DNA from 3 places in the Lelliottia amnigena genome. Region 1 is predicted to be linked to each of the others. Evidence: predicted binding sites of a transcription regulator. Region 1 holds the regulator's gene; each other region holds the start of a gene.
The links. The regulator sigma-54, encoded in region 1, starts transcription at its own class of promoters, with help from an activator protein. The targets are predictions, from matches to a motif close to GTTGGCACANNTTTCGCTNT.
Positions count from the first base shown of each region.

Region 1 (5,017 bases):
GATTCGAACACCATGGTGAGTTCACGCTCACGTTTACCCAGCAAGCGGGTGCGCAGCATCTCGGCCAGTTCGTGAACCGACATCTCGGAGGTGTCGACAATCAGATCGGCACGGGAACGCAGCGGCTCCAGTAAATCACTCTCTTCGTCGATAGCGCTCTCGAGAGAGAGATTTTTGCTGGAAAGCGGATGCAAACGTCGGGTATCACTGTAGCGACGAATCAGCGTGTTGCGATCGGCATCCAGGAACAGCAATTGCGGAGTGAAGGTTTCTGGCAGGCTGCTCATCGCCTGCTCAAAGACTTCCGGCGATTCCGGCATATTACGGACGTCGATGCTGACGGCCGCAGAAATTTGTCTGTCAGCCAGCGTACGCGCCAGTTCTGGTAACAGTACGACCGGAAGGTTATCGACGCAGTAAAAACCCATATCTTCGAGCGCCCGAAGGGCCACGGATTTCCCCGAGCCCGAACGACCGCTGACGATCATCAGCACCATGTTCCGTTTCTCCTCGCGCCTGCAGATGTGGAGGCCATCTTATGGTTACGCATCATCCTGATTGCCTTCCACTTCGGTGATAATTTGATACAGTTCTTCATCACTTTGGGCTGCGCGCAGACGGCGGCAAATTGTTTTATCTGCCAGACGCTTGGCCACTAGCGAGAGCGTGTGCAAATGGGTTTTGGTCTGGTCAGCAGGCACCAGCAGCGCGAAAAGCAGATCGACGGGCTGGTTATCAATCGCGTCAAATGCGATTGGCGTTTCCAGTTGGACAAACACGCCAACGGCGCGCAGTGTGTCCTCCTCCAGCTTGCCATGCGGAATGGCAATACCATTGCCGATACCGGTACTGCCCATTTTTTCACGGGTCAGGATGGCCTCAAACACCACCTGAGGTGGCAGGCTTAACTGTTTTGCGGCCAGTTCACTGATGATTTCCAGAGCGCGTTTTTTGCTCTGGCAGTGAACGCCACTGCGGGTACATTCCTGGTTAAGGACATGACTTAATTGAAGACCGGAATCGTTGTTCATCATAATTTCACCTAAGCGCTAACTGTACATATGGCCTGTTGTGTTTTACAACAGGCCGCCCTGCACCCGTTAACTGCTCGGACAATCAGTGTTGTTTCAGTTTATCTTTATGTTTATTAAGCTGTCGCGCAAGCTTGTCAATCAAGCCGTCGATAGCCGCGTACATGTCTTGCCCTTCCGCACTGGCATGGATTTCGCCCCCATTTATGTGCAGGGTTGCGTCCGAGATATGAGTCACTTTCTCCACTTTCAACACAATGTAGACCTGATTAATCCTCTCGAAATACTGCTCCAGCTTCGCGAATTTAGTGTTTAAAAAATCGCGTAAAGCCTCAGTGATTTCGACATTGTGTCCTGTGATGTTGAGCTGCATAGTGTCTTCCTTATCGGTTGTGTCAAACCAGTTGTTTACGCTGGTTAGACGGCGGAATGGATAAAGACTCTCGATACTTCGCAACAGTACGACGTGCCACCATGATACCCTGATCGGACAGCAGGGTGGTTAACTTACTGTCACTCAGTGGCTTCGCGGGGTTTTCCGCGGCGATCAACTTCTTCACCAGAGCACGAATGGCCGTCGACGAGGCTTCGCCACCGCCTTCGGTATTCACATGACTGGAGAAGAAATACTTAAGCTCAAAAATACCACGCGGACTGTGCAGATACTTCTGCGTGGTCACACGCGAAATGGTCGATTCGTGCATCTCAACGGCCTGGGCAATATCTGCCAGGACCATCGGTTTCATAAATTCTTCGCCCTGCTCAAAAAAGCCTTGCTGCTGTTCCACAATGCATCGACTCACGCGTAGCAGCGTATCATTTCGGCTTTCGAGGCTTTTGATCAGCCATCGCGCTTCCTGAAGATTGCTACGAATATATTGATTGTCGGAGTCGTTCCGCGCACTGGTGCACATAGACGCGTATTGCTGGTTGATTTGCAGGCGGGGAATGCTGTCGGAATTGAGTTCTACGGTCCAGAGACCGTTGTGCTTTCGGACCAGAACGTCAGGAATCACATATTCGGGTTCGCCGGTTTGAATCGATTGGCCCGGACGGGGATCGAGCGACTGGATCAGACTCACCGCTTCTTTCAGCACGTCTTCTTTGAGTCGCGTAACGCGCATCAGACTGCGGAAATCATGATTCGCCAGCAAATCCAAATGTTCGCTGATAATCAGCCGCGCTTCGTCGAGTCTTGGCGTCTCTTTTGCAAACTGAGAAAGCTGGATCAGCAAGCAGTCGCGCAGATCTTTTGCTGCGACGCCGACAGGGTCAAAGCGTTGAATGCGCTTGAGAACGGCTTCGATCTCGTCGAGTTCGATTTCGCAATCACCCATGCTTTCCAGAATCTCGTCCAGGGTTACCGTTAAATACCCGGTGTCATCCACGGCATCGACAATGGACGTGGCAATCGCACGATCGGTTTCGGTGAAAGGGGTCAACTCCACCTGCCACATCAGATAATCCTGTAGCGACTGCGTAGTTTCACCCTGATAAACCGGTAGCTCATCATCCTGATAATCAGCGCGCGTGCCGGATGGGGTTCCAGCGGTGTAAATTTCATCCCAGCTGGCATCCAGCGGTAACTCGTCAGGCATCTCTTTCTGCTCAAGGGCATCTGCCGTATCGAGCGTTTCGGTGTCCTGCTTTTCCTGGGTATCTACCTCATCATGAAGATCGGTTTGCTCCAGCAGTGGATTACTGTCCAGCGCTTGCTGCAGTTCCTGCTGAAGTTCTAACGTTGACAGTTGCAACAGACGGATTGCCTGTTGTAACTGTGGCGTCATCGCCAACTGTTGGCTGAGCCGTAATTGCAAACCTTGCTTCATGTTCAGGGCGTTTTTCTCCGGTCCTGCGTGACTTAACCTCTACCCTATCAGAGTCTGAAGTCTTCCCCAAGGTACACGCGCTTAACATGTTCATCTTCGAGGATTTCGAGTGGCGTGCCGTGAGCAATCAAATGGCCCTGGCTGACGATATATGCACGCTCACAAACTGCCAGCGTTTCACGCACGTTGTGGTCGGTAATCAGCACACCAAGACCGCTGTCGCGCAGATGTTCAATGATACGTTTAATGTCGATAACGGAGATAGGGTCGACGCCGGCAAACGGTTCATCCAAAAGGATAAATTTCGGATTGGCTGCCAGTGCGCGGGCAATTTCTACTCGACGGCGTTCACCGCCCGAAAGTGCCTGGCCGAGGCTGTCGCGCAGGTGTTCAATATGGAACTCTTCCATCAATTCGTTGGCGCGATCCTGACGCTGCTCAGAGGTCAAATCGTCACGGATTTGCAGGACGGCCATCAGATTGTCGAACACGCTAAGACGGCGGAAAATAGACGCTTCCTGCGGCAGATAGCCAATTCCGCGACGCGCGCGGGCGTGCAGCGGCAGCAGGCTAATGTCTTCATCATCAATGATGATGTTGCCCGCGTCGCGCGGAACAATGCCGACCACCATGTAAAAGGTGGTGGTTTTACCTGCACCGTTAGGACCCAACAGGCCAACAATTTCGCCGGAGTTAACGGTCAGACTGACATCTTCCACGACGCGGCGGCCTTTGTAGGCTTTGGCGAGGTTTTTTGCAGTTAATGTTGCCATAACGAATTAGTTACTCTTTTGCTGTGCGGGAGCCTGGGTTTTACCTTTGTCCTGCAACTGGGACGGAACCAGTACGGTTGTCACGCGCTTACCTTTCTCGCTGGAAGCCTGCATTTTCTGCTCTTTCACAAGATACGTGATCTTATCGCCAGTGATGTTGCTGTCCAACTGCTCCAGATAAGCATTGCCGGTCAGAATGACAAGGTCCTTCGCCAGCTCATAGTGCATGTGCGAGGCGTGGCCTTTAACCGGCTTACCGTTATCCTGCATCTGATAGAACGTTGCGGGATTACCGTAGCCATCAATAATTTCTTTGCCTTGTTCACCACCAGGACGGGTAACAACCACTTTGTCGGCATTGATTTTGATGGTGCCCTGCGTCATCACGACGTTGCCCGTGAAGGTCACAACGTTCCCCTGCATATCAAGTGACTGCGTGTCAGATTCGATATGAATAGGTTGCTCAGTATCTCCTGTCACCGCAAGGGCAGGGAGACTGGCGGCCAGCAGCGCGCTGGCGATAACAAAATTAAGGCTGAGTTTGTTTATTTTGAATTTCATATGAGGTTCTAACCTTTTCAATCAGCTCGGCGTTTTTGCTGCGTAAGTTCCCGCGCATTCTCAAACCGCTGGAATTAAATGTCGTGCCGTATAACGTCACCAGATCCTGCGATGTCACATCCTGGGTCACCAGGTTGATCTGCGCATTATCCGTCGTAATTTTGCGTAGTTGTGAGTCAGCGGTCAGGGCGTTCACTTCGACGTGACCATACAGATAAAGCATACGGTCATTTGTCAGTTTTGCCCTGTCAGATTTGATCGACCAGGTCGGCACCTTATTAGTGTCAAACGTGGTCATGACCGGCTGAGTAAACCACGAGATGCCTTCATCGGAAAAATACTCAACGTGCTGGGCAATCAAGCGATAGTTCAGCGCGCCTTCCGGACTATAAACCACCGTGTCGCTATGATCGCTTTTATAGGTCGGATCGCTGGTGGCGATCACTTCTGCTGGTGCATCGTCATTGTCAGCGAGATTTACGCCAATCAATACCAACACGGCCAGTGAAAGCAGAATGATAACCCAACGTCTGGTTTTACTCATATCGATTGCCCTTTGGCCTCATCAAGCTTGCCCTGCGCCAGCAATAACAAATCGCACACCTCGCGAACGGCACCACGCCCCCCGTTGATCCGGGTGACATAGTCCGCGCGCGGGATCAGCAGAGGATGCGCATCGGCGACGGCGATACTTAAACCCACTTCCGCCATCACAGGCCAGTCGATCAGATCGTCCCCGACATAGGCCACATTCTCAGGTGCGATGGCAAGTTTCGCCAGTAAATCCCTGAAAGCGACCATTTTGTCAGACTGGCCCTGATAC
Region 1 covers NZ_CP077236.1:1,235,898-1,240,914, reverse strand. Annotated here, with positions in the region: gene rapZ (RNase adapter RapZ) at 1-497, opposite strand, end outside; gene ptsN (PTS IIA-like nitrogen regulatory protein PtsN) at 543-1,034, opposite strand; gene hpf (ribosome hibernation promoting factor) at 1,117-1,404, opposite strand; gene rpoN (RNA polymerase factor sigma-54) at 1,427-2,860, opposite strand; gene lptB (LPS export ABC transporter ATP-binding protein) at 2,908-3,633, opposite strand; gene lptA (lipopolysaccharide ABC transporter substrate-binding protein LptA) at 3,640-4,194, opposite strand; gene lptC (LPS export ABC transporter periplasmic protein LptC) at 4,163-4,738, opposite strand; gene kdsC (3-deoxy-manno-octulosonate-8-phosphatase KdsC) at 4,735-5,017, opposite strand, start outside.

Region 2 (5,017 bases), 490 kb from region 1:
CGTGCGCGCCGCACACTTTTTTGGCAACAAATAAGATAAGGGAAATGGATTTCCCAACGATAATACAGGGCAATTTTTTATCTTTATCGAAAGATATTATCCATTCATATAACTTATTTTATTTCTGTTTCAGCCTATTAATCCAAATGTATGAATAGAAATGCGTTGTGGCTCGTGCGTGTTTTGGGGTAAGTGGGGATGAAAAGATTTTGCGTCCAAATTCGGAATATTATTGTCTTAAGTCGATAAAAACATGAAAATAGTCGTGCGTAATTAATTGATAATTATATGTTATATATTTGCATTTCCCGTATTTATAATAGTGATAATAAACAAAGGAATGATGGTGTGATTTATTTAATAATTATTTACCTTGTGAATCGAGCGCGTAAAAAAAAGCCCCGGGACATCGGGGCTGCGGATAATAAAATCCTAACATCAAGTAAGATGAGCAAGAGACTGAGGATTAAACGGGTAACGATTTCAACAGAGCGAAAGCCTCCTTCATTCGATCTTCGCTGACCACAAAAGCACGCAGCTGACCGTCATCATCTATTCCACGTGCCACCATACCTTGCGGCTCAAGCGTTATCTGCCAGTTAAGATCCTGACGCTGCGTTTCGCCAGCGAGATGCAGTGGCAATTCGGGCGTTTTCACTTTCACCAGCATGGCGGGTAATTTCAGCGGTGTGCTGATGCCAAGCAGATTTTTCGCTAAAACCATCGCACCGATCTGAATGGGCTGCAGGAACGGCAGCACCTGGCCGTTAATTTCTGCACAATCTCCCAGCGCATAAATATCGGGCTGTGTGGTTTGCAGATAGCTGTCGACCTTCACGCCGCGATGGGTTTCTGCGCCGGCCCTGCGGGCAAGCGCGGTTTCTGGCCGCAAACCGGTTGCGGCAATCACCACCTCCACTTCCACGCTGCGGTTACGGTCGAGCGTCGCACGGATCCCGGTGTCGGTTTTTGTCAGACTCTGCAACTGCGATTTCAGCAGGTGGTGCACGCCCATATCCGTCAGGCGATGCTGTAAGCGACTGCTGACTTCTGCGGGCATCAGGGCGGATAAAATACTGGCCGCATGATCAACCAGCGTCACGTATTTACCCGCCCGGCAAAAATCCATTGCCAGTTCGGTACCAATCAGGCCCCCACCAACAATCATCACCCGCCGGGCATCGCGAAGCGTGGTTTCGCACGCCTGGTACTCCTGCTGACTGTTTAGCGTCAGCATCAGCTCGTGGCCTTCAATCGGTGGCACAAAAGCGGATGCACCCGTTGCCAGCACCAGTTTGTTGTAGTGCCATTGCTTATCCTTGGCCTTCACGCAGTGCGCGGCGGCGTCGATATCGGTTACCCAGGTATACGGGAAAAGACGCAGATTGAACTGTTCAGCAAATTCCCCCGCCGGCTGGTGGGTGAGGTCGTTGGCGCGCTGGCTCAGGCTGATGACGTGGCTGAGATCCGGTTTGTTGTACTCGTCCATGCTGTCAGCTGCAATGAGCGTCAGCGGCACAGTCGCGTCCTGTTTGCGGATATTTTTCACCAGCTGACGGGCGGCAAAGCCCGAGCCGATGATCACGATTCCGTGGCTCATTTTGCCTCCGTTGCCAGGACGTCGAAAACGTCTTTGCCAAGTGAACATTCAGGGCACAGGAAATTATCCGGCACGTCACTCCACGGCGTGCCTGGCGCAACGTCCTGAAGCGGTTCGCCCAATGCAGGATCGTAGACCCACTGACAAACGCTGCACTGCATGCACGGGCCAAGTTCTGCTGCCGCAGCGGCGGCGCAGGCGCAATTTTCCTGCTGTTGCGTCGGTTTTACTGTGGCTTCAGGCAGCGGAGCGAGCGCCCACTGACGTGCAATCTCACGGCCGTGCTGGCGGCAAATTTCCAGCGCGTCGACGTCCGGACGCCATTTCGCTTTCAGGCTCATCGACATTTCAAAACCGGCATCTTGTAAGCGCGTGGACAGACGATCAACCGCGCCGCCGCTCCAGCCGTGGGAGCCAAAAGCGCTGGCTCGTTTGTTACGAAAACGCAGGCCCGTCATCTCTTCAACCAGACCGGCGATCTTCGGCATCATCACGTTGTTCATGGTGGACGTTCCCACCAGCACACCTTTCGAGCGGAAAACGTTGGTCAGGATTTCGTTTTTATCACTGCGCGCCACGTTGAAGATTTTCACCGCCACGTTCGGGTCAACTTCATTAATGCCCTGAGCAATCGCGTCCGCCATCATACGAGTATTGTTGGACATGGTGTCGTAGAACAGAGTGATGCGGTCTTCCTGATAATCCGCCGCCCATTTCAGATACAGCTCTACGATTTGCGTTGGGTTTTCACGCCATACCACACCGTGGGAAGTGGCAATCATATCCACGGGCAAATTGAAGCCGAGAATCTCAGTGATTTTTGGCGTCACCAGACGGCTGAACGGGGTCAGGATATTGGCGTAGTAGCGTTGGCACTGCTCGAACAGCTCGGTCTGATCCACTTCGTCGTTGAACAGGCGCTCATCGCAGTAGTGTTGACCAAAGGCGTCGTTACTGAACAACACTGCGTCGCCCGTCATGTAAGTCATCATGCTGTCAGGCCAGTGCAGCATTGGAGTTTCAACGAAGATGAGCTGTTTGCCGTTGCCAATATCCAGCGAGTCACCGGTTTTAACCGTGTGGAAGTTCCACTCCGGATGGTGATGATGACCGTTGATAGAATCAATGGCGTTGGTGGTGCAGTAAATTGGGGTGTTAGGAATGTATGACATCAGCTCGGTCAGCGCACCGGCATGGTCTTCTTCCGCATGGTTAATGATGATGTAGTCGATGGCGTCCAGATCGATTTCGCTGCGCAGGTTCTGCACGAACTCACGGCTGAATTTGTGATCCACAGTATCGATCAGGACATTTTTACCTTCACGAATCAGATAGCTGTTGTAGCTGCTGCCACGGAGGGTTTTATATTCGGTACCATGAAAATCACGCACTTCCCAGTCACGTTGACCCACCCAATGAATATTATTTTTAACCAGAATAGACATAGCAACCTCAAATTAATACGGTGTTTTTAAGTAAGATGATTTACTTATATCAAGTTGCGTGCCAACTATTTATCATGTTGATTTATATGGATTTTAAAAATAATGACTCATAATGAGTAGTCAAAATGACTATCTTGTTGACTGTCAATATGACAACATGCATTGTCAAAATGACCGCGAGGTAAAAATGAGTTTTTCCGTAGAGGTGCTGGCGAAAATCGCCATTGAACTGCAAACCGGGATTGGCCATCAGGATCGCTTTCAGCGGCTGATCTCCACGCTGCGCCACGTGCTGGATTGCGATGCGTCGGCACTGCTGCGCTACGAAGGACGACAGTTTATTCCGCTGGCGATCGACGGGCTGGCGCACGATGTACTGGGGCGTCGTTTTACGCTGGAAGGGCATCCGCGCCTGGAGACCATCGCCCGTGCGGGCGACGTGGTGCGATTCCCGGCGGACAGCGATTTACCCGATCCCTACGACGGATTAATCCCAGGGCAAGAGAGCCTGAAGGTTCACGCCTGTATCGGCCTGCCGCTGTTTGCCGGACAAAATCTGATTGGCGCGTTAACGCTCGACGGTCTGGAGCCGGACCAGTTCGATACGTTTAGCGATGAAGAGCTGCGCCTGATTGCCGCGCTGGCGTCTGGTGCGCTCAGTAATGCCCTGCTGATCGAACAGCTGGAGAGCCAGAACATTATGCCGGGCAGCCCGGTCGCGTTTGAGCACGTCGCGCATACGGAAATGATTGGTCTGTCGCCGGGGATGATGCAGCTGAAAAAGGAGATCGAGATTGTTGCGGCGTCCGATCTCAACGTGCTGATCGGCGGTGAAACGGGCACCGGGAAAGAGCTGGTGGCGAAGTCGATTCACGAAGGTTCGCCGCGCGCGGTTAATCCATTGGTGTATCTGAACTGCGCCGCGCTGCCCGAAAGCGTGGCGGAAAGTGAGCTGTTCGGGCACGTCAAAGGGGCGTTTACCGGTGCAATCAGCAACCGTAGCGGCAAGTTTGAAATGGCCGATAACGGCACGCTGTTTCTTGACGAAATTGGCGAGCTGTCGCTGGCCCTCCAGGCCAAACTGCTGCGCGTGTTGCAGTACGGTGATATTCAGCGCGTCGGCGACGATCGCAGTTTGCGCGTCGACGTGCGTGTTCTGGCGGCCACCAACCGTGACCTGCGCGAAGAGGTGCTGGCCGGGAATTTTCGTGCCGATCTGTTCCATCGTTTAAGCGTGTTTCCGCTGTCGGTGCCGCCGCTGCGCGAGCGTGGCGAAGACGTAGTGCTTCTGGCAGGTTTTTTCTGCGAGCAGTGCCGGTTAAAAATGGGCTTATCACGCGTGGTGTTAAGCCCCGGCGCGCGCAGCCATTTGTTACGTTACGGTTGGCCGGGCAACGTGCGTGAGCTGGAGCATGCCATTCATCGTGCGGTGGTCCTGGCACGTGCCGCACGTTTGGGCGATGAGGTGGTGATCCACGCGCGACATTTTGCTTTACACGATGAAACCGCGCCTGCCGTGGCGCAGGAAACGCCTGTCATAGCTAATGAAAATTTGCGTGAAGCGACGGACGCGTTTCAGCGCCAGATGATTACCCGCGCGCTGGATCAAAATGGACGTCGCTGGGCGGCTTGCGCGCGCGCACTTGAGATGGACGTCGCCAACCTGCATCGGCTGGCGAAACGCCTTGGGCTAAAGGGTTAAATAATCCCGGCTTGATAGAAATCCTGCAGGTTGATGGCGCCGCAAAGCTTGCCGCTGTCGTCAACGACAGGTGCCGCCGTGATTTTACGTTTCATCAATATCTCTTTGGCTTCGATGGCGCGGCTTTCAGCGTTTAATGTCAGCCCGCCCGCGGTCATCGCATCACTCACAATAGCGTCCAGACTGCCGCCGCCGACCAGCCAGCGGCGAAGGTCACCGTCGGTGAAGACACCCTTAACCAGACCGGTTTCGTCGCAGACGGCGACCAGG
Region 2 covers NZ_CP077236.1:742,063-747,079, reverse strand. Annotated here, with positions in the region: gene norW (NADH:flavorubredoxin reductase NorW) at 467-1,600, opposite strand; gene norV (anaerobic nitric oxide reductase flavorubredoxin) at 1,597-3,045, opposite strand; gene norR (nitric oxide reductase transcriptional regulator NorR) at 3,233-4,747, shown strand; gene gutQ (arabinose-5-phosphate isomerase GutQ) at 4,744-5,017, opposite strand, start outside.
Region 2: norV (anaerobic nitric oxide reductase flavorubredoxin) is a predicted target of sigma-54. The motif match lies at 3,092-3,111, and genes of this name have one in related genera.

Region 3 (5,017 bases), 530 kb from region 1:
GCTCACCATCGGGTAGAAAAGCGTATCCTGAAGATGCGACGGAATGCCCGGCCCGTTGTCCTCAACGTCGATTCTCGCCGCCAGGCGATAGCGCACGCCGTGCAGCGTCAACTGGAATGCCGTGCGGGTACGCAGGATAATTTCGCCGCCTTCGGGGCCGAGGGCCTGTAGGGCATTGCGCACGATATTGAGCAGAACTTGCTCAACCTGGTCGGGGTCATGCGGCAATTCCGGCAGGCTCGGATCGTAATCGCGAATCAGTTTGACGTTCGGCGGGAGCTCCATCGACACCAGCTTCACGACCCGCTCCGCCACTTTATGAATACTTTCCGTCACGTGCATACCCGGCTGCTGCGGCCCAAGTAATCGGTCAACCAGATTGCGCAGGCGATCGGCCTGCTCAATGATGACGTTGGTATATTCCGCCAGCGCAGGGTCCGGCAGCGCTTTGGTTAACAGCTGCGCTGCGCCCCGTAAACCGCCTAATGGGTTTTTGATTTCATGCGCAAGGCCTCTCACCAGATCGCGTGCAGCAATCTGCTGTGCATGCTGAAGCTGTTCCTGACTGAGCCGACGCAGATTATCCATCGGCGCCATTTCCAGTAAAATCAGGCCGTCCGGCAAACGTTGTGCCGTTAACGAGAGGATATGCGAGCGTCCGTCAATCACCAGGGTCACTTCGTTATCGGTAAATCCCTGACCCGCAGCCAAACTTTCCTGCATCAACGGGATATTCAGCGAAAAATAACTCAACAGTTCCGGCAAGGGTGTGCCGAATAATTTGCGTGAGCTTTGGGCGAGCAGCTGCTGCGCCGCAGGGTTGGCGTAATGGACCGCCAGCTCATCATCGACAAGTAAGATGCTGTTGATTAAAGAATTGAGGATCTGCCCAGCATCGGGCAGCGCGCCAGTTGCCATTCAGCAGTCTCCTGGAGTAGGTGCACTAATTTAGTGCAGTATAGCTTTTTCGTTGTAAAAAGCGCGTCAGATCAGTCTGTTGGTGGAGAAAAAAGCCCATCCGAAGATGGGCTGAAAGTTTCCACGGCAACAAAAATCTTCTCGCGTTTTTCTCGCCACAACGGCGTTGGCCGCCTTTGCTCACCCCAGTCACATCGTTATCTATGCGCCTGGGGATGTATGAGAGGCATTCTGCCTCTCACCAGCTGCCGCCTTGTTGCGACAAGAAATCCACCGAGTATTTATTTCTTAAACGCTGTAGTACAGCTCGAACTCAACCGGGTGTGGAGTCATGCGTACGCGGTCGTTCTCTTCGATACGCAGGCCGATGTAAGCATCGATTGCATCGTCAGTGAACACGCCGCCAGCCGTCAGGAACTCGCGGTCAGCGTCCAGCGCGTTCAGTGCTTCTTCCAGAGAACCGGCAACCTGTGGGATCTCTTTCGCTTCTTCTGGCGGCAGGTCATACAGGTTTTTATCCATGGCTTCGCCTGGATGGATTTTGTTCTTAATGCCGTCCAGACCCGCCATCAGCAGCGCTGCGAAGCACAGGTATGGGTTAGCCGCTGGATCCGGGAAACGCACTTCGATACGACGTGCTTTCGGAGATGCCACCACTGGGATACGGATAGAAGCAGAACGGTTACGTGCGGAGTAAGCCAGCATAACAGGGGCTTCATAACCCGGGACCAGACGCTTGTAGGAGTTGGTCGTTGGGTTTGCCAGGGCGTTAATCGCTTTAGCGTGCTTGATAACACCGCCGATGTAGAACAGCGCCTGCTCAGACAGACCCGCATATTTGTCACCAGAGAACAGGTTTACGCCGTTCTTGGACAGGGACATGTGGCAGTGCATACCGGAACCGTTGTCGCCAAACATAGGTTTTGGCATAAAGGTCGCGGTTTTGCCGAAGCGGTGAGCAACGTTGTGCACCACATATTTGTAAATCTGAATTTCATCCGCTTTTTTGGTCATGGTGTTAAAGCGGGTCGCGATTTCGTTCTGGCCCGCAGTGGCCACTTCGTGGTGGTGAGCTTCAACCACCAGGCCCATCTCTTCCATGATCAGACACATGGTAGAGCGGATGTCCTGTGAAGAATCGACCGGAGGAACCGGGAAGTAACCGCCTTTCACGCCAGGACGGTGACCTTTGTTGCCGCCTTCGTATTTGGTGGAGGAGTTCCATGCGCCTTCGATATCATCGATAGCGACGTGGGAACCAGAAATGGACGCACCAAAACGAATGTCGTCGAACAGGAAGAATTCTGGCTCTGGCCCAAACAGAACGGTGTCTGCAATGCCAGTGGAGCGCAGGTACTCTTCAGCGCGTTTCGCGATGGAGCGTGGGTCGCGATCGTAGCCCTGCAGCGTGCCTGGCTCAAGAATGTCGCAACGGATAATCAGGGTAGACTCTTCGTAGAACGGGTCAATGAGCGCAGTCGTTGAATCTGGCATCAGCACCATGTCGGATTCGTTAATGCCTTTCCAGCCACCGATAGAGGAGCCGTCAAACATTTTGCCTTCTTCGAAGAATTCGGCATTTACCTGGTGAGCAGGAATTGTGACGTGCTGTTCTTTGCCTTTGGTATCGGTGAAGCGCAGATCAACAAACTTCACTTCATGTTCGTTCAGCATCGTCAAAACGTGTTCAGCGGACATACTTAACTCTCCCGGATTGGTCATTGTCGTCGTGGTAACGAGGTCTTCAATTCTGTTTAAGGCTGGCGTCGTCGCCATCTTTTTGCCGTATTTTTATAAAGCGAAATCTGTGCCAACTTTCAAATTACCCCCAAAAGGCGTTATCATGCACACCATAGTGCAAACGACCTGCACCACGAACGTCACATTGCACCATTATAGTGCTTCAATGTGAACATTGAGCACCATAATGGTGCGATTTCCGTTAAAGTGCACTTTTTACGCTGCGTGAAAGCGATCACAAAGCAACTCTGCAATACTTGTTTGCGGAGGATGTTTGTGATCCTGTTTAGTCCTGCGATTAATCCGTGTACAATAACGCGCTATTTCTAAATGCCTGAGGCAAAGTTGTGATCGAAAATCTGCGTAATATCGCCATCATCGCGCACGTTGACCATGGTAAAACTACCCTGGTTGACAAGCTGCTACAGCAATCCGGTACTTTCAGCAATGAACGTGCAGAAGCCACCGAACGCGTGATGGACTCCAACGATTTGGAGAAAGAGCGTGGGATTACCATCCTCGCTAAAAACACCGCTATCAAATGGAATGACTACCGTATCAACATCGTTGATACCCCAGGGCACGCCGACTTCGGTGGTGAAGTTGAACGTGTGATGTCCATGGTAGACTCCGTTCTGCTGGTCGTTGACGCAATGGATGGCCCAATGCCGCAGACGCGCTTCGTAACCAAAAAGGCATTTGCCCATGGTTTGAAGCCAATCGTGGTTATCAACAAAGTTGACCGTCCTGGCGCGCGTCCTGACTGGGTTGTGGATCAGGTCTTCGACCTGTTCGTAAACCTGGATGCAAGCGACGAGCAACTCGATTTCCCAATCATCTATGCATCAGCATTGATGGGTATCGCGGGCAACGACCACACTGATATGGCGGAAGACATGACCCCGCTGTACCAGGCTATCGTTGACCACGTTAAAGCACCGAGCGTAGATCTTGACGGTCCGTTCCAGATGCAAATCTCCCAGCTGGATTACAACAATTACGTTGGCGTAATCGGCATCGGTCGTATCAAACGTGGCCGTGTTAAACCTAACCAGCAGATCACTCTGATCGACAGCGAAGGTAAAACACGTAACGGTAAAGTGGGTAAAGTTCTGACTCACCTCGGTCTGGAGCGTATTGAATCCACCGAAGCTGAAGCGGGCGATATCATCGCGATCACCGGTCTGGGCGAACTGAACATCTCCGACACCCTTTGCGATCCGCAAAATGTCGAAGCGCTGCCAGCGCTGTCTGTTGATGAACCAACAGTCACCATGTTCTTCAACGTCAACACCTCTCCGTTCTGTGGCAAAGAAGGTAAATATGTTACCTCTCGTCAGATTCTTGACCGCCTGAACAAAGAGCTGGTGCACAACGTGGCACTGCGTGTTGAAGAAACCGAAGATGCGGACGCGTTCCGTGTATCCGGTCGTGGTGAGCTGCACCTGTCTGTTCTTATCGAAAACATGCGTCGTGAAGGCTTCGAACTGGCTGTGTCCCGTCCGAAAGTTATCAACCGCATGATCGACGGCCGTATGCAAGAGCCGTTCGAGAACGTGACGCTGGATATCGAAGAACAGCACCAGGGTTCTGTGATGCAGGCAATGGGCGAGCGTAAGGGTGATGTTAAAGACATGATCCCTGACGGCAAAGGCCGTATTCGTCTGGATTACCTGATCCCGGCACGTGGCCTGATCGGCTTCCGTACCGAGTTCATGACCATGACGTCTGGTACAGGTCTGCTGTACTCCACGTTCAGCCACTACGATGACGTTAAACCGGGTGAAATCGGCCAGCGCCAGAACGGCGTGCTGATCTCTAACGGCCAGGGTAAAGCAGTTGCGTTCGCACTGTTCAGCCTGCAGGATCGCGGTAAGCTGTTCCTGGGTCACGGTGCAGAAGTTTACGAAGGCCAGATCATCGGTATTCACAGTCGTTCTAACGACCTGACTGTAAACTGCCTGACCGGTAAGAAACTGACCAACATGCGTGCTTCCGGTACTGACGAAGCGACCACGCTGGTTCCAGCACTGAAAATGTCTCTTGAGCAGGCTCTGGAATTTATCGATGACGACGAACTGGTAGAAGTTACCCCTACCTCCGTACGTATCCGTAAACGTCACCTGACTGAGAACGACCGTAAACGTGCGGGCCGTGGCAGCAAAGACTAATACGACGCCTGTAAAGACGCCGTATACCGGGTGGGCGTAAGCCTCGCCCGGAACGTAAAAAGCCGCTGAAATCAGCGGCTTTTTTATTAGAACGAATACCGCATCCCCAGGCGAATGCGGTACTGCTCGCGGTTGTAATCATTCCATCTGTCCAGCCACTGAAGTTCCAGATACGGCATCCAGTTCCG
Region 3 covers NZ_CP077236.1:1,770,726-1,775,742, reverse strand. Annotated here, with positions in the region: gene glnL (nitrogen regulation protein NR(II)) at 1-918, opposite strand, end outside; gene glnA (glutamate--ammonia ligase) at 1,207-2,616, opposite strand; gene typA (ribosome-dependent GTPase TypA) at 3,006-4,829, shown strand; gene ompL (porin OmpL) at 4,916-5,017, opposite strand, start outside.
Region 3: glnA (glutamate--ammonia ligase) is a predicted target of sigma-54. The motif match lies at 2,714-2,733, and genes of this name have one in related genera.